DNA from 4 places in the Pinisolibacter sp. genome. Region 3 is predicted to be linked to each of the others. Evidence: predicted binding sites of a transcription regulator. Region 3 holds the regulator's gene; each other region holds the start of a gene.
The links. The regulator LexA, encoded in region 3, represses DNA repair genes until DNA is damaged. The targets are predictions, from matches to a motif close to TGTTCNNNNTGTGTTCNG.

Region 1: V7Q42_RS16260 (YifB family Mg chelatase-like AAA ATPase) is a predicted target of LexA. The motif match lies at 2,479-2,496, and genes of this name have one in related genera.
Region 2: parE (DNA topoisomerase IV subunit B) is a predicted target of LexA. The motif match lies at 3,487-3,504, and genes of this name have one in related genera.
Region 4: uvrA (excinuclease ABC subunit UvrA) is a predicted target of LexA. The motif match lies at 2,015-2,032, and genes of this name have one in related genera.

The regions. Positions count from the first base shown of each region.
Region 1 is NZ_DAIPZB010000040.1:11,990-17,298, reverse strand. Features, by position in the region: gene V7Q42_RS16265 (ATP-binding protein) at 1-565, opposite strand, end outside; gene V7Q42_RS16260 (YifB family Mg chelatase-like AAA ATPase) at 910-2,442, opposite strand; gene V7Q42_RS16255 (substrate-binding domain-containing protein) at 2,579-3,520, opposite strand; gene gshB (glutathione synthase) at 3,557-4,504, opposite strand; gene V7Q42_RS16245 (YraN family protein) at 4,633-5,031, opposite strand; gene rsmI (16S rRNA (cytidine(1402)-2'-O)-methyltransferase) at 5,031-5,309, opposite strand, start outside.
Region 2 is NZ_DAIPZB010000022.1:50,201-55,509, forward strand. Features, by position in the region: gene cobA (uroporphyrinogen-III C-methyltransferase) at 1-58, opposite strand, end outside; gene V7Q42_RS11290 (cobalt-precorrin-5B (C(1))-methyltransferase) at 128-1,234, shown strand; gene parE (DNA topoisomerase IV subunit B) at 1,302-3,368, opposite strand; gene rarD (EamA family transporter RarD) at 3,541-4,461, opposite strand; gene cobM (precorrin-4 C(11)-methyltransferase) at 4,692-5,309, opposite strand, start outside.
Region 3 is NZ_DAIPZB010000006.1:3,846-9,154, forward strand. Features, by position in the region: gene V7Q42_RS03715 (ComEC/Rec2 family competence protein) at 1-2,535, shown strand, start outside; gene lexA (transcriptional repressor LexA) at 2,529-3,242, opposite strand; gene V7Q42_RS03725 (molybdopterin molybdotransferase MoeA) at 3,763-4,971, opposite strand; gene moaC (cyclic pyranopterin monophosphate synthase MoaC) at 4,976-5,309, opposite strand, start outside.
Region 4 is NZ_DAIPZB010000031.1:47,163-52,471, reverse strand. Features, by position in the region: gene uvrA (excinuclease ABC subunit UvrA) at 1-1,834, opposite strand, end outside; gene V7Q42_RS14325 (single-stranded DNA-binding protein) at 2,335-2,904, shown strand; gene V7Q42_RS14320 (MarC family protein) at 3,059-3,682, opposite strand; gene gyrA (DNA gyrase subunit A) at 3,939-5,309, shown strand, end outside.

The sequences.
Region 1 (5,309 bases), on a different contig from region 3:
TCGGGGCGAGGCGACCGGCCTCGACGCGGGTGAGGTCGAGCACGTCGTCGACGAGGCCGAGAAGGGCGGCGCCGGAGGTGCGGACGGCGCGCACGTAGGCGCTCTGCTCCGGGGTCAGCGGCGTGTCGGCGAGGAGATCGGCCATGCCGACGATGCCGTGGAGCGGCGTGCGGATCTCGTGGCCGGCGGTGGCGAGGAGACGCGACTTGGCGGCGCTCTCCGCCTCGGCGCGGGCTCGGGCGGCGACGGCGGCGTCGACATCCTGCGTCGCCGGTTCGGCGACCGCCTCCTCCGCCGAGGGGAGGAAGCGGAGGACGGCGACGACGACGATGGCCAGGGTCAGGGCGAGCGAAAGGGTCGCGGCATGGGGGGCTCCGGAGAGGAGGCCGGCGGCGGCCACCACCGAGAAGGCGAGAAGCAGGGCATCGCCGCGGGTCGGCGGGAAGGCGCGGCGCGCGCCGACGGCGACGCGCGGCGTCGGCCCGCGGGTCTCGCCGTGGGCGGTTTCGTCCGCTGCCGTCGCATCCCGATCGTCGGTTCGACGACCGATCTTCCCGTCGCGCATGCTCGCTCCCGATCCGGCGGTCGACACGCACGCACGTTGCGGGCGGATCGATCGCGTGGCGGCACGCGGCCGGTCCTCAGGGGCCGGCCGCTGCGATCCACACGATAGGAGATCGGAGTTGCGAAAGACTTGACGGCGCGGTGTGACCCGGGGACGCCGACCCGCGGTGTCCGCGGCCGCGAAGAGCGATTCGACTCGGCTCTGCATCGCATTTCGGCGGAGCGGCTCCTGCGGACCCCGGCGGATCGCTTCGCGACGCCCGCCTCCGGCCGAAACGTCGCGTTCGGTCGGGATTCGGCCGATCGATGGATCACGAGATCGGAACGAATCGATCGGATCTCCTCTCAGGCGGCGAGCGCCAGACGGTTGCCGCAGCTGCGATAGCTCAGCGCCTCGGCGAGGTGGATGCGGCCGACCTGATCGGACCCGTCGAGATCGGCGAGGGTACGGGCGACCTTGAGGACGCGGTGATAGGCGCGGGCGGAGAGGCGCAGCTTGTCGGCGGCATCGGCGAGCAGCGCGGCGCCGGCGCGATCGGGGCGGACGATCTCGTCCACCAACGAGGCCGACATGTCGGCATTGGTGCGCATCCGGTCGAGGCCGAGGGCGCCGAAACGGGCGATCTGGCGGTTGCGTGCCGCGGCGACACGGGCGGCGACCTCGCGCGACCCTTCGCTCGGCGGCGGCAGCACCAGATCGGCGGCGGTGACGGCGGCGACTTCGACGCGCAGGTCGATGCGATCGAGGAGCGGACCGGAGATGCGTTCCTGATAATCGGCGGCGCAGCGATTACCGCGTCGGCAGGTGTGGCCGGGATCGCCGGCATGGCCACAGCGGCAGGGGTTCATGGCGGCGACGAGCTGGATACGGGCGGGATAGCTCACCCGGTGATTGGCGCGGGCGATGACCACCTCACCGGATTCGAGCGGCTGGCGCAGGCTGTCGAGCACCTGCGGATTGAACTCGGGCAACTCGTCGAGGAAGAGCACGCCGTTGTGGGCGAGCGACACCTCGCCGGGGCGGGCGCGTAAGCCCCCGCCGACCAATGCCGCCATCGAGGCGGAATGGTGGGGGGCGCGGAAGGGGCGGCGATCGGAGAGGCGGCCGTCGGCCAGTTCACCGGCGATCGAGGCGATCATCGACACCTCCAGCAATTCGCGCGGGGCGAGCGGCGGCAGGATCGACGGCAGGCGGGAGGCCAACATCGACTTGCCCGAGCCGGGCGGGCCGACCATCAGCAGATTGTGGCCGCCGGCGGCGGCGATCTCGAGGGCGCGCTTGGCGGTCTCCTGGCCCTTGACGTCGGCGAGGTCGGGCAGCGCCGCGGCGATCTCGCGGATCCTGGGGCTCGGCCGGGAGATCACCTGGGTTCCCTTGAAGTGATTGGCGAGCTGGACGAGGCTGCGGCCGGCGACGATGGCGAGATCGGGGCTCGCCCAGGCGGCCTCGCCGCCCGAATCGGCCGGACAGATCAGACCTTTCTCCAACGCCGTAGCGCCGATGGCGGCGGGCAGCACGCCGGCGACGGAGGCGATGGTGCCGTCGAGCGACAGTTCGCCGAGCGCCACCCAGTCCATCAGTTGATCGCCGGGCATGGCGCCGATCGCCGCCAGGATGGCCAGCGCAATCGGCAGGTCGTAGTGGCTGCCCTCCTTGGGCAGGTCGGCGGGGGCGAGATTGACGGTGATGCGGCGCTGCGGCAGGGCGAGGCCGGAGGCGTGGAGGGCGGCGCGGATGCGCTCGCGGCTCTCGCCGACGGTCTTATCGGGCAGACCGACAAGGGCGAAACAGGGGTTGCCCGAGGTGATCTGCACCTGGACGTCGACCGGCACCGCCTCGATGCCCTGGAATGCGACCGTGGTGACCCGCGCGACCATGACACGCCCCGTGCCCGAACCTCTCCGGTATGTTCATAGAACATTCCGGGAACTCACGCAACCGTAGAGCGGCCTTCCGGTTGCAATCGGTTGTGACGCGAGAACGGAGCCGGATCGCCGGGGGAACCGCCCGTCATCACTGCGGTTCGGCGAGGAGATCGCGGCGGGTCAGGACCTCGAAACCGACGTAGACGATGTCGGGGGCGCGGCGTTCGGCAGCGAGGGCGTCGAGCACCTCGGCGAGGCGGGCGCCCATGTCGGCGGGGCGCTGGCCGACCAGGACGTGGCCGAGGCCCTCGCGGACCAGCTGGCGCTCCAGCGGCAGGGCATCGGCGACGACGATCACCACCTTGGCGCGGTCGAAGCGTTCCTTGTGGCGGGCGGCGATGTCGCGCCAGGTGTCTTCGGCGAGGAGCGGCCAGGCGCCGACCGAGATCACCGCATCGAGATCGGCATGATCGGTGAGAAAGCGATCGACGAGGCCGGCGGCGGAGCGGGCTTCGCCGGTGGTGATCGCCGGCGATCCTTCGATCTCGGTCCAGCCGGCGCCGAGCGCATCGCGGACCCCGGCGACGCGATCGGACAGCGCCGTGACCGAAGCGTCGCCGGAGATCAGGGCATAGCGGCCGCCGGCCTGCTTCCAGCGGCGCAGCGACGAGCCGAGGGCGCGGCCGAAGTCGCGGGCGTTGGTGCCGACGAAGGCGGCGCGCAGCGGCTCCGGCAGGTCGGCGTCGAAGGCGACGACGGGGATGCCGGCGGCCTTCGCCGCGGTCAAAGCGGGGGTCACCTCGTCGAGGCGGGCCGGCGAGACGGCGATGCCGTCGATCTTCTCGGCGACGAGATCCTTCAGGATCTCGCCCTGGCTGCGCTTCTCCTCGCCGCCGGGACCGAGGACGACGCAGGTCGTCTCCGGAAAGGTGGCGGCGCGAGCGCGGCAACCTTCGGCCACGGCGTCGTAGAAGGGGTTCGCGACGGTCGGCACGACGACGGCGAAGCGCTTTCCCGCCGCCGCGGCCGGCGCCGAAACGACGAGGAGCGCGAGAGCGAGAGCCGCGAGACCGTGACGACCCGTCCGCATGAGACCGACCCCTCCCTCATGACCTTCGCCGCGGCCTCAGCTGCGGCCGATGCGCGCCTCGATCACATCCCAGACGCGGGCGGCGATGTCGGGGCCGCCGAGACGGCGAATGGCACGGATGCCGGTCGGCGAGGTGACGTTGATCTCGGTGAGATAGTCGCCGATGACGTCGATGCCGACGAGAATCAGGCCGCGCTCGCGCAAGGACGGACCGATGCGTTCGCAGATCTCGCGTTCGCGCGGGGAGAGCTCGGTCGCCGCCGCCTGACCGCCGCGCACCATGTTGGAGCGCAGGTCGTCGGCCGCCGGCACGCGATTGACCGCTCCGGCGAATTCGCCGTCGACCAGGATGATGCGCTTGTCGCCGTTGCGGACCTCGGGGAGATAGCGCTGGATCACCCAGGGTTCGCGCCAGGTCGAGGAGAACATGTCCATCAGCGAGCCGAAGTTCTCGTCCTCGGCGCGCACCCGGAAGACCGCCGCGCCGCCGTGGCCGTAGAGCGGCTTCATGACGATGTCGCGGTGTTCGGCGCGGAAGGCGCGGATCTCGTCGGCGTCGCGCGAGATCAGGGTCGGCGGCATCAGGTCGGGGAACTCGGTGACGAAGATCTTCTCCGGCGCGTCGCGGACGCTCGCCGGATCGTTGACCACCAGGGTCTTCGGATGGATGCGCTCGAGGAAATGGGTGGTGGTGACGTAGTGGAGATCGAAGGGCGGGTCCTGGCGCAGGAGGATCGTGTCGAAACGGGCGAGATCGACGCGCTCGGCGGCGCCGAGGGTGAAGTGATCGCCGGCGACGTCGCGCACCTGCAGCGTTTCCACCGCGGCGAAGACGCGGCCGTCGCGCAGCGCCAGACGGTCGGGCGTGTAGTGCCACAGACGGTGACCGCGCGCCTGCGCCTCCAGGAGGAGGGCGAAGGTCGAATCGCCGGCGATGCGAATCGAGGCGATGTGGTCCATCTGGACGGCGACGTTCAACGTCATCTGCGGGCGAGCTCCGGTGTGAGGCCCGCCCGTTCTAGCGCGCGGGCGGGTGAGCGACAACGGCGCGGCGGGTCATCTCGATGTGATCGGCGGAGAGATGTTCCACGTGAATCACGCGGATGGACCCCTCACCACCGCCGGGGCAGATCGAGATCATCGGCGCGGAAGGCGTCGGCGAGTTGCCGCGGCCATCGGCCGGGCAGAACCGCGACGATGTCGAAGCGGCGATCGTGATCGGCGTAGGCGGGGTTGTGGGCGACGTAGACGTCGGCCGCGGCGAGGATGCGGGCGCGCGCCCGCGGCGTCACCGCGTCGATCGCCGCCTCGACCGTGTCGCGCGCCTTGACCTCGACGAAGACCAGGGTGCGGCCGCGGGCGGCGACGAGATCGATCTCGCCGGCGCCGCAGCGGAAGCGGCGGGCCAGGATGCGGTGGAACTTCAATCGGAGCATCCAGGCGGCGCGGGTCTCGGCGGCGAGGCCGAGGCTCTCGGCCCGGCGGCGTTCGTCGAGGCCGCGCTCGCGCATCACCGCCCCCTCGTCTCGTCCTTCAGCGCCATGGCGCGCTCGTAGAGCGCCTTGCGATCGGCGCCGGTCAGGCGCGCCACTTCGGCGACCGCCTTGCCGGGCGCCTGTCTGGCGAGGGCGGCGCGCAACATGGCGTCGACGTCGATCTCGCTCGTCGCCTCCTCGCCGGGCGGGCCGACGAGGACGACGATCTCGCCCTTGACGGCACGGGCGGCGAAGTCGCGGGCGAGGGTGGCGAGGTCGCCGCGCACCACTTCCTCGAAATGCTTGGTGAGTTC
Region 2 (5,309 bases), on a different contig from region 3:
AGACGGAACCCGGCTCGAAGGTCGGCATGTGCCGGCCGAGCGGTCCGAGATCGATCATGGCGCATTCCCTCCGTTGACGTCCTTCCCGGATCAGATACCAAGTCGCACGATGAAAGACGACACCTCCTTGATCGAAGATACGAAGGATTCTCGTCTGCGGCGCGGCTGGACCACCGGGTCCTGCGCCACGGCGGCGGCCAAGGCGGCCTTTTCCGCGCTTCTCGGGCGCGGCTTTCCCGATCCGGTGGAGATCGCACTTCCCGGCGGCGAACGGCCGAGCTTCGCGCTGGCCACCACCGAAATCGGTGCCGATTTCGCCCGCGCCGGCGTGGTCAAGGACGCCGGCGACGACCCCGACGTCACCCACGGCGCGCTCGTCGTCGCGACCGTTCGCCGCGCTGCGGCGGGGAGGGGGGTCGTCTTTCGCGCCGGAGACGGGGTCGGCACCATCACCCGTCCCGGTCTGCCGCTCGCCGTCGGCGAGCCGGCGATCAATCCCGTGCCGCGCGCCATGATCGCCCGCGCCCTCGCCGAAGTCGCGGAAGCCGCTGGGGCCGCGGTGGACGTCGAGGTCGAGATCTCGATCCCGAACGGCGAGAAGATCGCGGTGAAGACGCTGAACCCGCGCCTCGGCATCCTCGGTGGCCTGTCGATCCTGGGGACGACCGGCATCGTCGTGCCCTTCTCCTGCGCCGCCTGGATCCATTCGATCCACCGCGGCATCGACGTCGCCCGCGCCATGGGGTTCACCCACGTCGCCGGGTCGACCGGCCACACGAGCGAGGTCGCGGTGCAGGCGCTCCACCGCCTCGACGAGGTGCAGCTCATCGACATGGGCGACTTCGTCGGCGGTATGGCGAAGTACCTGCGCAGCCATCCGGTCGAGCGGGTGACCGTCGCCGGCGGCATCGGCAAGATGGTCAAGCTGGCGCAGGGGCTCGCCGATCTCCACTCCAAGCGTGGGTCGGTCGATCACGATTTCCTGGCTGAAATCGCGGCGCAGGCGGGTGCGGCGGCGGATGTGGTCGCGCGGGTGAGGGGAGCCAACACGGCGCTCGAAGTGCTGGAGATCGCGCGCGAAACCGGCTTCGATCTCGGCACGCCGATCGCCGAGGCCGGCTGGCGAACGGCGGCGAAGCTCCTCGACGGCGCGCCGATCGCGCTCGAGGTGGCGGTGTTCGATCGCCGCGGCGGGCTGGTGGCGACGACAGGGTTCCGACCGGTCGGTATGTAGCCGGATCGCGTTCGGGTCGGGAGAGGGAGGCGAGCTTACCGACCGACCGGTCGGAATCATCGCTCTCTCAGATGTCCAGTTCCAACTCGTCGGCGAAGGCGGCGCGTTCCTGGATGAAGGTGAAGCGGGCCTCGGGCTTGTTGCCCATCAGGCGCTCGACCGAATCCGCCGTCGGTTGTTCGCTGTCGTCGAGGATGCCGACGCGCAGAAGGGTGCGCGAGCGCGGATCCATGGTCGTCTCCTTGAGCTGGTTCGGCATCATCTCGCCGAGGCCCTTGAAGCGGCCGATCTCGGGCTTCTTGTTCTTGAACATCGTCCGCATCAGCTCGTCGCGATGCGCCTCGTCGCGGGCGTAGGCGGTCTTGGCGCCGTGGGTCAGCCGGTAGAGCGGCGGTACGGCGAGATAGAGGTGGCCGCTCCTCACGAGGTTGGGCATCTCGCGCCAGAAGAAGGTGACGAGCAGCGAGGCGATGTGGGCGCCGTCGACGTCGGCGTCGGTCATGACGATGATCTTGTCGTAGCGCAGATCCTCGTCGCGATAGGCGGAGCGCAACCCGCATCCGAGCGCCTGGACGAGGTCGGCGAGCTGCTGGTTGGCGCCCAGCTTCTCGCGCGTCGCCGAGGCGACGTTGAGGATCTTGCCGCGGAGCGGCAGCACCGCCTGGGAACGGCGATCGCGTGCCTGCTTGGCCGAGCCGCCGGCCGAATCGCCCTCGACGATGAAGAGTTCGGAGCCCTGCGCGGCGCTGTCGGAGCAGTCGGCGAGCTTGCCCGGCAGGCGCAGCTTGCGCACCGCGGTCTTGCGCAGGACCTCCTTCTCCTGGCGACGCTTGAGGCGCTCCTCGGCGCGCTCGATCGTCCATTCGAGGAGTTTCGCGGCATTGGCGGGCGAGGCGGCGATCCAGTGGTCGAAGGCGTCCTTGATCGCCGTCTCGACGATGCGGCTCGCCTCCTGAGTGGCGAGCTTGTCCTTGGTCTGGCCGACGAACTCCGGTTCGCGGATGAAGACCGACAGCATGGCGCCCGAGGAGGTCATGACGTCGTCGGTGGTCAGCACGCCGGCCCGTTTGTTGCCGACGAGATCGGCGTAGGCCTTGAGGCCGCGCAGGAGCGCGATGCGGAAGCCGGCCTCGTGAGTGCCGCCCTCGGGGGTCGGCACGGTGTTGCAGTAGGAGGAGACGAAGCCGTCGCCGGCGAACCAGGCGACCGCCCATTCGACCGCGCCGTGGCCCGACGTCTTCGCCGTCTTTCCCGCGAAGAAGTCCTCGCAGACGAGGCGCTCGCCCTTCAGCCGTTCGGCGAGGAAGTCCTTCAGGCCGCCGGGGAAGTGGAAGACCGCCTTGTCCGGCACCGGATCGGCCTGCGACACGCATTCCGGTGCGCAGGACCAACGGATCTCGACGCCGCCGAAGAGATAGGCCTTGGAGCGGGCCATGCGGTAGATGCGTTCCGCCTTGAAGCGCGCGCCCTCGCCGAAGATCTGGGGATCGGGGCGGAAGCGCACCGTGGTGCCGCGACGGTTCATGATCTCGCCGAGACTTTCGAGCCCACCCTGCGGATTGCCGCGAGAGAAGCGTTGGCGATAGAGCCGCCGGTTCTTGGCGACCTCGACCTCGAGGAACTCGGAAAGTGCATTGACCACCGACACGCCGACGCCGTGCAGACCGCCCGAGGTCTCGTATGCTTTGCCGTCGAACTTTCCGCCCGAATGCAGCATGGTCATGATGACTTCGAGGGCGGATTTGTCGGGGAACTTCGGGTGCGGATCGACCGGGATACCGCGGCCGTTGTCGGCGATGGTCAGCGTCCCGTCGGCGTCGAGCGCCACTTCGATGAAGGAGGCGTGGCCGGCCACCGCCTCGTCCATCGAATTGTCGATGACCTCGGCGAAGAGATGGTGCAGAGCCTTCTCGTCGGTGCCGCCGATGTACATGCCGGGGCGGCGGCGAACCGGTTCGAGGCCTTCGAGGACTTCGATGTGGGAAGCGTCGTAGTCGCTCTCGCCGGGCGTGGCGCGCTTCGACGAGGCGGCCAGCGTCAGCGCCGCCTTGACGGCCTCGGCCTTGGCGGCCGGCGTCTTCGCCGGCGCCTTGCGCGCCGTCGCCGCTCCGCCGAAGAGATCGTCACTCGCCATCTGCCGACACCCGTCCTTCGCGCTCGCCCGTCGCCATCCCGGCGCGGGCGCCGTTCATAGCCCGATCGTCCACCCGAATCACCGGCATTCTGTCACGGATCGGGAGGGCAAGGGAATTTGTTCGTGCATTGTTCTTGCTGGCCGTATCTCGGATCGTCGCGCGCTTCGCACTCTACCGCGGCGGGTCGGCTTCACGCCTCGTCCGGTGCCGCGCCGCGGCGATCAGCGTCCAGGTGTAGATCACCAGCGCCGTCCAGATCAGGGCGAAGGCGGCGAGCTTGGTCGCGCCGAAGGGCTCGTGGAAGACGAAGACGGCGATGAGGAAGATCATCGTCGGGGCGGAATACTGCATCACGGCGATGGTCGAGAGGCGCAGCAGCTTGGCGCCGGTGGCGTAGAGCATCAGCGGGATGGCGGTGACGACGCCGGAGCCGACGAGGAGAAGCGCGTCGGTGGCGCCGGTGTGGAGGAAGTGCGAGGCGCCCTCGCGCTCGAGCCAGCCGAACATCGCGAGGGAGGGCAGCGCCAGAAGCGTCACCTCGAGCAGGAAGCCCTGGGTCGGATCGACCGGCAGGGTGCGCTTGAAATAGGCGTAGAAGCCCCAGGAGACGGTGAGGACGATCGACACCCAGGGCAGGCCGCCGGCCTCCCAGGTGAGGAGCGCCACCGCGAGGGCGGCGAGGAAGATGGCGAAGACCTGCGGCCGGCTCAGCCGCTCGCCGATCAGCACGGCGGCGAGGAACACCGAGAACAGCGGGTTGATGTAGTAGCCGAGCGCCGTCTCCAGCGCCCGTCCGGCGCCGATCGCCCAGACGTAGGTGCCCCAGTTCACCGAGATCAGCGAGGCGGTCAGGAAAGCCATCGCCAGGGTGCGCGGCGTGGTCGCCGCCTTCACCAGCGCGCCGGCCTTGCCCTGCCACCACACCACCAATCCGGCGATCGGCAGCGACCACAGGATCCGGTGCGGCACCACCTCCCAGGCCGGCACGTGCGCCAGCGCCTTCATGTAGAGCGGCAGGAAGCCCCACATGAAATAGGCGCCACCGGCGAAGAGGAAGCCTTCCCGCGTATCGCGATGGTCCGAAGGAGACATGAAGAGCCGTTTCGAGCCGAAGCTCACATCGAGGGGAAGGGACGGCGCGGGCGCCGGCGGAACGTCGTACGCCCGGCGGCCGCAGGGTACGGCGACCGGAGAGAACTTGCGGCGGGCCGCGGCGGTCCGTACCGAGCCGCTGCGATCCTCCATCCCATAAAGGCCTTTTCGAGATCGCGCAGAGCGGCGGAGCGCATGGCTGCCCCCCACCGGATCGGCGCGATCCCCGCTCACTCCGGCCGTGAATCCCGGCCGCGGAACCGCCGCTGATAGCCCGCATCGTAGAGCGCGCTCTCGCGGACGACCTCCGCCGCGAGCGCCCGGCCGACCAGGATCAGCGCGGTGCGCTCGAGGCCTCCGGCGGCGGCGAGCTCCGCCTCGATGGTGGCGAGCGTCCCGCGGATCACCTTCTCGTCGGGCCAGGTGGCGCGGAAGACGATCGCCACCGGGCAGTCGGCGCCATAGGCGGGCGTCAGTTCGGCGACGATCTTCGGCAACACGTGGATCGAGAGATGGACGGCCAGCGTCGCCCGTGTCGCGGCGAAGGCTGCGAGCGTCTCGGTCTCGGGCATCGCCGAGGCGCGGCCCGAGGTGCGGGTGAGCACCACCGACTGGGCGACTTCCGGCAGCGTCAGTTCCTGGCCGAGAACGGCGGCGGCGGCGGCGAAGGAGGGTACGCCCGGCGTCACCGTGTAGGGGATGCCGTGTTTCTCCAGGCGGCGGATCTGCTCGCCCATGGCGCTCCACACCGAGAGGTCGCCGGAATGGAGCCGCGCCACGTCTTCGCCCGCGGCGTCGGCGCGGAGGTATTCCGCCTCGATCTCGTCGAGCGACATCGGCGCCGTGTC
Region 3 (5,309 bases):
GATCACGAACGGACCGTCACGGTGGAGGGCCGTGTCGTCGATCTCGACGCCACCGCCACAGGCGGTCTGCGCCTCACCGTCGATGTCGCCCGCATGGAGGGCAGGGGGCTGACGCGGGAGACGACGCCGACCCGCATTTCCGCGACCCTCACCACCAAGGGGGCGAGGCCCGGCGTCGGCGACGCCATCCGCTTCAAGGCGAGGCTGAAGCCACCGGAAGGACCGGTGATGCCGGGCGGCTACGATTTCGCCCGGCGGGCGTGGTTCGAGGGGCGCGGCGCCGGCGGCTACATCCTCGGCCGCGTCACCCCGATCGATCTCGGCCCGGCCGACCGGGGGGACAGCCTCCTTCAGCCGATCGGGTCGTTGCGCCACGCCATCGCCGAACGGGTGCGCGCCAGCCTGCCCGGGGCCACCGGCGCCATCGGCGCGGCGCTGATGGTCGGCGAGCAGCGGGCGATCCCGGAAGCCGCCGCCGAGCCGCTGCGCGCCTCCGGCCTCACCCACATCGTCTCGATCTCGGGCCTCCACATGGGGCTGGTGGCCGGCGGGGTGATCGTCGCCATCCGTGCTCTCCTGGCGCTCTTTCCCGCCCTCGCGCTCGGCTACCCGATCAAGAAATGGGCGGCGGCGGTCGCCTTCGTCGCGGCGACGATCTACCTCCTGCTCTCCGGCAACCAGGTGGCGGCGCTGCGCTCGCATCTGATGGTGTCGGTGGCGCTCCTCGCGGTGCTGGTCGATCGGCCGGCGATCACCATGCACACGGTGGCCGTCGCGGCGATCCTGATCATGGCGGTCTCGCCGTCGGCGGCGATGGAGCCGAGCTTCCAGATGAGCTTCCTGGCGGTGATCGCCCTCGTCGCCTCCTACGACCTCTACCGCGGGTGGGCATCGCGACGGCCGCCGCCGCGCCGCGAGGCGGGGCTCGTCGTCCATCTCGTCGGCGGGGTCTTCCGCAACATCGAGGGCTTCGCCTTCTCCTCTCTCGTCGCCGGTCTCGCCACCGCGCCGATCATCGCCGGGACGTTCTTCCGCGCCGCCCCCTATTCGATCCTCGCCAACATGGCGGTGTTGCCGGTGACCGGCATCGTGATCATGCCGGCGGCGGTCCTCTCGGCTCTGGCGATGCCGTTCGGGCTCGACCACTGGCCGTTGCAGGTGATGGGCCTCGGGATCGACTGGATGATCCTGGTGGGGCGGTGGGCCGCGGCGCTGCCGGCCGGCGACGGGCTGATCGGTGCGCCGCATGCGGCGATGATGCCGCTCGGCATCGCCGCCGTCCTGTGGCTCTCCGCCTGGAAGAGCCGGATCCGACTTTTCGGTCTGATCCCGGCGGCCGCGGCTTGTGCCTTGCTCTTCCTCGGGCCGCGCCCCGACGTGCTGATCGGCCGCCACGGCAGCCCGGTGGCGGTGCGAGGCGCCGACGGACGGCTGCACGTGCTCGCCGGACGCCAGGACCGGTTCGACACGGCGATCTGGCTCGCCGCCGATCACGACGCCCGGCCGACGCAGGACCCCGGTCTCGGCGCGGGGTGGCTCTGCGATCCGGCAGGATGCATCTTCCGTCACGGGGAGATCGGCGACGGCGAAATCGGTGATACCGCCGCGGGTGCCGAGGTTCCCGCGGCGAAGGACGCCCGTGGCCGGAGCGAAGCTCGCGGCAGCGCGAAGACCGGCGATGGGCGCGAAGCTCGCCCCGGCGCGGCCACGCGTACCCCCGACGGGAGCAGCACCGGCATCGAAGCGCGCCACCCCGAGATCCCCGGCGGCGGCGAGCCTGCCGCAGTCGTCCCCGGGTCGGATCGAGCGATCGGATCGCAGCCGCGGGGCGGTCCGGGCGCGTCGTCCCGCCGTTCGGGCGGCGGCATGCTCGAAATCGCCGTGGTGCGCCATCCGGGCGCCTTCGACGAGGATTGCCGACGCGCCGCCCTGGTGATCACCACCCTGGTCGCGCCGCCGGGCTGCCGCGATCTCACCACGGTCGTCGATCGCCTCGACCTCGCCCGCACCGGAGCGTCGACGCTCGACTTCACCGGTCCGCCGAGACCGATCGGGGCCCTTTCGTCGGCGAGGAACACCGACGAGCGGTCACGCTTCGAAAACGGCTCCGCCGACGCACTCGCCGATCCCACCCGCGATCCGGAAACGGCGTCGGGCGACCTCGACGACTTCGCCCCGCGTGCCACAGCCGCCCCCGACGCCGACGGGGGCGGCGGCGATGCAGGTGGGGGAGCCGGGGATGGCGATGGCGGCGACCGGGGCGTTCCTATCGATCCGGCCGCGAGCCGACGGAACACCCAACGAGGTCACACGCAGCGAGCGAACACACCGCGCACCGACCCGCCGCCGACCCGCTCCGGCGTGGCGCCCGCGGTCGCCGCCGTCCCACCGGACGAGGTGTATCTGCGTCGCGACGTACTTCTGCGCACCAGCCTTCCGGCGAGCCCCCGTCCCTGGACCCCGCTCGATCCGCGCATCGCCGCGCTCGAACGCGAAGCCGAGGCGGTCGATGCCGAGGTCCGCGCCGCTCAGTAGCGGCGGATGAGGCCGACCAGCCGACCCTGGACCTTGACCCGATCGGGGCCGAAGATCCGCGTCTCGTAGGCGGGATTGGCGGCTTCCAGCGCTACCGAGGCGCCGCGCTTGCGCAGTCGCTTCAGCGTCGCCTCCTCCTCGTCGACCAGGGCGACGACGATATCGCCCGAGTCGGCGTGGTCGGAGCGTTTGATCAACACGGTGTCGCCGTCGAGGATGCCCGCGTCGATCATCGAATCGCCGCGCACCTCGAGAGCGAAATGTTCGCCGCCGCCGATGAGGTCCATCGGAACCGGGATGGCGTGGGTGTAGTTCTGGATCGCCGAGATCGGCGTACCGGCGGCGATGCGGCCCATGACGGGGATCGTCACCACGTCGGCCCGCTCGTCGTCGCCCGTCGCCACGCTGCGCGGCTTGCCGAGGCTGCCCTCGATGACCGAGGGGGCGAAACCCTTGCCCGGCCGGCTCGCCGAGGCGAGGCCGGGGGCGACCGAATCGGGCAGGCGCACCACCTCGAGCGCTCGCGCCCGGTTGGGCAGGCGGCGGATGAAGCCGCGCTCCTCGAGCGCCGTGATCAGCCGATGGATGCCCGACTTGGACCGGAGGTCGAGCGCATCCTTCATCTCGTCGAAGGAGGGCGGCACGCCGGTCTCCTTCAGCCGCTCGTGAATGAACATCAGCAGTTCGTACTGCTTGCGCGTCAGCATCGGCTCGACACCTCGTCGGTCCCGGCGTGAGAGCGCACGCCGCGGAACAGGATCGAAAAGAAACGCGGCGAAACGATCGTCCCGCCGGGTCGGATCTCGCTCGCACTCGTCGGATCGCTCACGGCCCACTCGCCCGCCGTCGATGGCGTTCGACGATGGAGAGTGGCCGATTCGCCACAAGTACAAATCGCGAACTCAACCTACACGTTCCCCGGATGTTCCGCAAGCGACGCCGAGAACAAAACGGGCATGAGATCGATGGGCCGGCCGCATCGGGGCGCGCGGATCGCCGCGATGGCGACGCGGTGCCCGCGGCCGCGGGTGGCGTCGGGCGCTCGATGCCGGAGGCGCGCCATGGCGGCGACCCGGGCGCGGTGTACGGCTCCGGCGGTCGTTTCCTCCTCGAGGTCCGGTGGATCGCGTTCCGCGATGCCGCATTCGACCCGCCGAAAATCCCCGTTCCCGAGCGCTCTTCGGCGAACGGAACCGGTGATCCGGATGGATACGTCCGGATTTCGCCTCAGGGGAAGCGGATGAACCGGCAGGGTTCGCCGGCCTCGGCCGGCGGGGCGTGGGGCGGGCGCACCAGGAGGCCGTCGGTCCCGGCGAAGCGGGTCAACAGCGAGGAATCCTGCGTATCGGCGGGGACCGCGGCGAGCCGGCCGTCGGCGTCGACGACGAGATGGGCGCGCATGTAGTCCTGGCGGGCGTCGTTGGCGGCGACGGCGCGTCCGAGGGCGACGATCTCCTGGCGTGGCCGCGGATCGGGCACGCCGGAGAGCGCGCGCACCAGGGGCGCCAGGAAGAGCAGCGAGCAGACCAGCGCCGACGAAGGATTGCCCGGCAGGCCGACGACCCGGGCCGCGCCGCGGCGACCGAACATCAGCGGCTTGCCCGGCCGCATGGCGAGCTTCCAGAAGCCGAATTCGACGCCGGCGGCGGCGAGTGCGGCATGGACGTGGTCGCGGTCGCCGACCGAGGCGCCGCCGATGGTGACGAGCACCTCGACACCGAGATCGAAGGCGGCGCGGATCGCCGCGATCGTCGCGTCGAGGTCGTCGCGAACGATGCCGAGATCGATCGCCTCGCCGCCGACCGCCTCGATCAGCGCGGTGATCGCATAGCCGTTGGAGGCGATGATCTGGTCGAGACCGGGGGTGGCGCCCGGCGGCACCAGCTCGTCGCCGGTGGCGAGCACGGCGATACGCGGGCGCCGGTGGACCGGCATTTCGGCGTGGTTCATCGCCGCGACCAGACCGAGATTGGTGAAGTCGAGGCGGGTGCCGGCGATCGGGCCGACGTCGCCCTCGCGGAAGTCGACGCCGGCGGCGCGGATGTGACGGCCGCGCTCGGCCACCTCGTCGAAGGTCACGGTGTCGCCGTCGCGGCTGGTGTACTCCTGCATGACGACGGTATCGGCGCCGGCCGGCAACGGTGCGCCGGTGAAGATGCGCACGCAGGTGCCCGCCTCGACCGTGCCGGCGAAGGCGTTGCCGGCGGCGGCCTCGCCGACGACCCGCAGGCGCGCGCCGGGCTCGGTCGCGTCGGCGGCGCGGATCGCCCAGCCGTCCATGGCGGCGGCGGCGAAGGGCGGCTGGGTGCGGCGGGCGTGAAGATCGGCGGCGAGGACGCGGCCGCGCGCCGCGGTGATCGGCACGATCTCGGACTCGGTCGCCACGATGCCTTCGAGCACGGCGGCGAGCGCCACATCGACCGGGGTCAGCGCCATGATGTCACTCCGCGCGCCATTCGCCCGACTTGCCGCCGGACTTCTCGAGCAATCGGATGCCGCCGATCACCATGCCACGGTCGACCGCCTTGGCCATGTCGTAGACGGTGAGACAGGCGACGGAAACGGCGGTCAGCGCCTCCATCTCCACCCCGGTCTGCCCCGAGACGCGGGCGAGGGCGCGGAGACGTAGACCCGGCAGCGTCTCGTCGATCTCGACATCGAGGGTGACCTTGGTCAGGAGCAGCGGATGGCAGAGCGGGATCAGCTCGTGGGTCTTCTTGGCCGCCATGATGCCGGCGATGCGCGCCGTGGCGACGACATCGCCCTTCTTGGCG
Region 4 (5,309 bases), on a different contig from region 3:
GCACCGCCACGGCGAGGGCGCCGGAGAGATATTTCCCGGTGAGCGAATCCGGGTTCGCCATGACCTCGGCGGGAGTTCCTCGAGCGACGACGTGGCCGCCGTGGATGCCGGCGCCGGGGCCGACGTCGACGACGTAATCCGCCGTGAGGATGGCGTCCTCGTCATGTTCGACGACGATCACCGTGTTGCCGAGGTCGCGCAGGTGTTTCAGCGTGTCGAGGAGGCGGGCGTTGTCGCGCTGATGCAGGCCGATCGACGGTTCGTCGAGGACGTAGAGCACACCGGTGAGGCCCGAGCCGATCTGGCTCGCCAGGCGGATGCGCTGGCTCTCGCCGCCGGAGAGCGTGCCGGAGTTACGGGCGAGCGTCAGGTATTCGAGGCCGACGTCGTCGAGGAACTGCAAGCGCTCGCGGATCTCCTTGAGGATGCGCACCGCGATTTCGTTCTGCTTTCCCGTCAGGCGGTCGGGGAGCCCGCTGAACCACGGCAGCGCCTTGCGGATCGACATCTCGGCGACTTCGCCGATGTGGAGGGTGTCGATCTTCACCGCCAGCGCCTCGGGCTTGAGGCGATGGCCGGCGCAATCACGGCACGGCGTGGTGGCGAAATAGCGCTCGATCTCCTCGCGCGACCATTCGCTCTCGGTCTCGCGCCAGCGCCGCTCGAAGTTCGGGATCAGGCCCTCGAAGGTCTTGCGCGTCTTGTGATGCCGGAGACCGTCGTCGTAGGCGAATTCGATCGCGGTGCGGCCGGTGCCGTAGAGGATGGCGTCGCGCCCCTCCTGCGGAAGGTCCTTCCACGGCTTGGTCATCGAGAAGCCGTAGTGGGCGGCGAGCGCCTCGAGCGTCTGCATGTAGAAGGGCGAGGTCGACTTCGCCCAGGGCGCGACGGCGCCCTTCTTCAGCGACAGCGACGGATCGGGGACGACCAGCTCCGGGTCGATCTTCTGTTCCGAGCCGAGGCCGCCGCAGGTCGGACAGGCGCCGAAGGGGTTGTTGAAGGAGAAGAGCCGCGGCTCGATCTCGGCGATGGTGAAGCCGGAGACCGGGCAGGCGAATTTTTCCGAAAAGACGATGCGCTTCGGCGAGCCGTCGGCCTCCGTCTCGTCGGCGTATTCGATGAAGGCGATGCCGTCGGCGAGCTTCAGCGCGGTCTCGAAACTATCGGCGAGGCGGGTGCCGAGGTCGGGGCGGACGGCGATGCGGTCGACCACCACTTCGATGTCGTGCTTCAGCTTCTTGTCGAGCGCCGGGGCGTCGGCGATCTCGTAGAAGGTGCCGTCGACCTTGACGCGCTGGAAGCCCTTCTTCTGGAACTCCATGAGTTCCTTGCGATATTCGCCCTTTCGGCCGCGCACCACGGGGGCGAGCAGGAAGAGGCGGGTGCGCTCGGGCAGGGCCAGCACCTTGTCGACCATCAGGGAGACGGTCTGGCTCTCGATCGGCAGGCCGGTCGCCGGCGAATAGGGTACACCGATGCGGGCGAAGAGCAGGCGCATGTAGTCGTAGATCTCGGTCACCGTGCCGACGGTGGAGCGCGGGTTCTTCGACGTCGTCTTCTGCTCGATCGAGATCGCCGGCGAGAGGCCGTCGATCTGGTCGACGTCGGGCTTCTGCATCATCTCGAGGAACTGGCGGGCGTAGGCCGAGAGGCTCTCGACGTAGCGGCGCTGGCCCTCGGCGTAGATGGTGTCGAAGGCGAGCGACGATTTGCCCGAGCCGGAGAGGCCGGTCATGACGACGAGACTGTCGCGCGGCAGGTCGAGGTCGACGTTCTTGAGATTGTGCTCGCGCGCGCCGCGGATCGAGATCGTCTTCTGGGCGTGCTCGAACAGCCGCCGGGTGGCGATCGCCGCCGCTTCGCGTTCGGAGGCGGAGATCTTCGCCTCGCTCGACCGGTCCGTCATTTCGTCTCCGCGATCCTCGCGATCGGTCGCCGCGCTGGTGCGCTTCGGCCTCGCGTCGTTCCGCGCCGGGCTCCCGAATCCGGGCTTGCGCCGTCGTGGTTCATCGAATAGAACATAAGAGGAACAAAGGCAAGCGGTCCCGGCCGCCTTCGCGCCGGCGGCATGTTAGCTCGAGGAGCTTCGCGGTGGGCGCGGGGAAGCGTTGCGGGCCGGGGCTGTGGACAAGCCTGTGGAGAACGTCTCGCGGCGGCGTTTCGGACCGCCGGTCGCGTCGCCGCCGACGGAGGGAGGGTCTAGAGCTTGTGGGAAGATCGGCGATTCCGTGCCTCTCGGCCACGAGGGGTAGGGGCGTCGGGAGACAGGAAGGCGGCCGCCGGGTGGGGTGGCCGGATGACGGACCCGCCGGTGGGCGCGGTCGGGAGGACGACATGTCGGGCAGCGTGAACAAGGTCATTCTCGTCGGCAATCTCGGCGCCGATCCGGAGATCCGCCGGACCCAGGACGGCCGGCCGATCGTCAACCTGCGCATCGCCACCTCCGAGAGCTGGCGCGACCGCAACTCCGGCGAACGGCGCGAGAAGACCGAGTGGCACCGGGTGGTGATCTTCAACGAGGGTCTCGCCAAGGTCTGCGAGCAGTATCTGAAGAAGGGCATGAAGGTCTACATCGAGGGCGCGCTGCAGACCCGCGAGTGGGAGGACCAGCAGGGCCAGAAGCGCTATTCGACCGAGGTGGTGCTGCAGGGCTTCAACTCGACGCTGACCATGCTCGACAGCCCCGGCGGCGGCCGCGGCGGCGCCGGTGGTGGCGACGACTTCGGTGGTGGCGGCGACGACTTCGGTGGCGGCTACGGCCGGGGCGGCGGCGGCGGTCGCGGCGGCTACGGTGGTGGCGGCGGGTCGCAGGCGCGCTCGGGCGGCGGCGGGGGCGGGCAGCGCTCCGGCGGTTTCAACAATCCGCCGCCGTCCGCCGACATGGACGACGAGATCCCGTTCTGAGGGGGGACGGAGCGGTCGGACGAGAGGCGGCTCGAGACGTTCGGGGCCGCAGGGATCGGCAAACCGCGAGACGTGAGAGCCGCATCGGCCGTCGCGCCTCTCGGTGCCGCGGCGCCGTGCGCGGCGGGCGGGAGGCCGGCGTTCGTACCGCGTGTCACGTGGTCATGATCGCCTTGACGCCGTCGGCGACGAACTGGACGGCGAGGGCGGCGAGGAGCAGGCCGAGCAGGCGGCCGATGACGACGCGCCCGGTTTCGCCGATGCGCCGGTCGATCGGATCGGCCAGCAGGAAGACCATCAGGCTGATCGCCAGCACCGCGGCGACGAGGCCGAGGAAGCCGGCGAGATGCATCCAGGTCGGCGCCTTGGTGGCGGCGAGGATGGTGGCGGAGATGGCGCCGGGGCCGGCGAGCAGCGGGATCGCCAGCGGGAAGGCGGCGATGTCGCGGACGTGATCGACGCCGACGGCGCGATCGGCGTCCGACTTGTCGCGCGGCTCCTTCTGCGAGAACACCATCTGGAAGGCGGTGGAGAACAGCAGCAGGCCGCCGGCGATGCGGAAGGCGGCGAGCGAGATCCCCATCAGCGACAGAAGCTTGCCGCCGGCGAAGGCGAAGAACAGCAGGATCACCGCGGCGATCGAGGTGGCGCGCACCGCGATCCGGCGCCTGTCGGCGGCGCTCAACCCGGCGGTCAGGCCGATGAACAGCGGCGCCAGCCCGAGCGGGTCGACGGTGACGAAGAGCGTGACGAAGGCTTCCAGAAGATAGTCGAGCATGGCTCACCCGCGGTGTCCGCCGCCCACAGTGCCCGCTCCCGCGCCGGAATGCCAGTGCGCTGCGATGCGGGTGTGGGGAACGGCGCGGAACGAGGCGGCGCGATCCGGGCGCGAACCGCCCGACAGCGCGAAAAACCTCGGAAAATCTACCCGCTGATCGCCGTGGCGAGGGCATCGCGATTGGCTTTCGCGGGCGGAATCGTCTATTGAGACGGATCGCCCGAGGGCGCCCGAATCCGCGAAAGAGAGACCGCATTTGTCCGGCCGCGACGACACGACCCACGGCGGGGATCACCCCTCCGACATCAAGCCGATCTCCATCGCCGACGAGATGAAGCGCAGCTATCTCGATTACGCCATGAGTGTGATCGTCTCCCGCGCGCTTCCCGACGTGCGCGACGGCCTGAAGCCGGTGCACCGGCGCATCCTCTTCTCGATGCACGAGAACGGCTACGACTGGAACAAGGCCTATCGCAAGTCGGCCCGCGTCGTCGGCGACGTCATCGGTAAGTATCATCCGCACGGCGATCAGGCGGTCTACGACGCGCTCGTCCGCATGGCGCAGGACTTCTCGATGCGCCTCACCCTGGTCGACGGCCAGGGCAACTTCGGCTCGGTCGACGGCGATGCCGCGGCGGCGATGCGATATACCGAGGTGCGCCTCGCCAAGCCGGCTCACAAGCTGCTCGAGAACATCGACGAGGACACCGTCGACTTCCAGGCGAACTACGACAACACCGAGAAGGAACCCTCGGTGCTGCCGGCGCGCTTCCCCAATCTGCTCGCCAACGGCGCCGGCGGCATCGCCGTCGGCATGGCGACCAACATCCCGCCGCACAATCTCGGCGAAGTGATCGACGCCACCGTGGCGCTGATCGAACGGCCGGAGATGTCGGTCGAGGACCTGACCGAGATCGTGCCGGGGCCGGACTTCCCGACCGGGGCGATCATCCTCGGCCGCTCCGGCATCCGTTCGGCCTATGCCACCGGGCGCGGCTCGATCACCATGCGCGGGCGGGTCAAGACCGAGACCATCCGCGGCCGCGAGGCGATCGTCATCACCGAGATCCCGTATCAGGTGAACAAGGCGTCGATGGTCGAGCGCATCGGCGAACTGGTCCGCGAGAAGAAGGTCGAGGGCATCGCCGAGGTGCGCGACGAGTCCGATCGCGAGGGCTATCGCGTCGTCATCGAGCTGAAGCGCGACGCCATGAGCGACGTGGTGCTGAACCAGCTCTATCGCTTCACCCAGCTGCAATCGACCTTCGGCTGCAACATGGTCGCCCTCAACGGCGGCCGGCCGATGTTGATGAATCTGAAGGACATGCTCGTCGCCTTCGTCGCCTTCCGCGAGGAGGTGATCGGCCGGCGCACGCGCTTCCTGCTCGGCAAGGCGCGCGATCGCGCCCACGTGTTGGTCGGCCTCGCCATCGCGGTCGCCAACATCGACGAGGTCATCCGCCTGATCCGCGCCGCTCCCGATCCGGCGACGGCGCGTGCCCAGTTGATGGAGCGCGACTGGCCGGCGAAGGACATGGCGCCGCTGATCGCGCTGATCGCCGATCCGCGCCACGTGGTCGCCGAGGACGGCACCTATCGCCTGTCGGAAGAGCAGGCCCGCGCCATC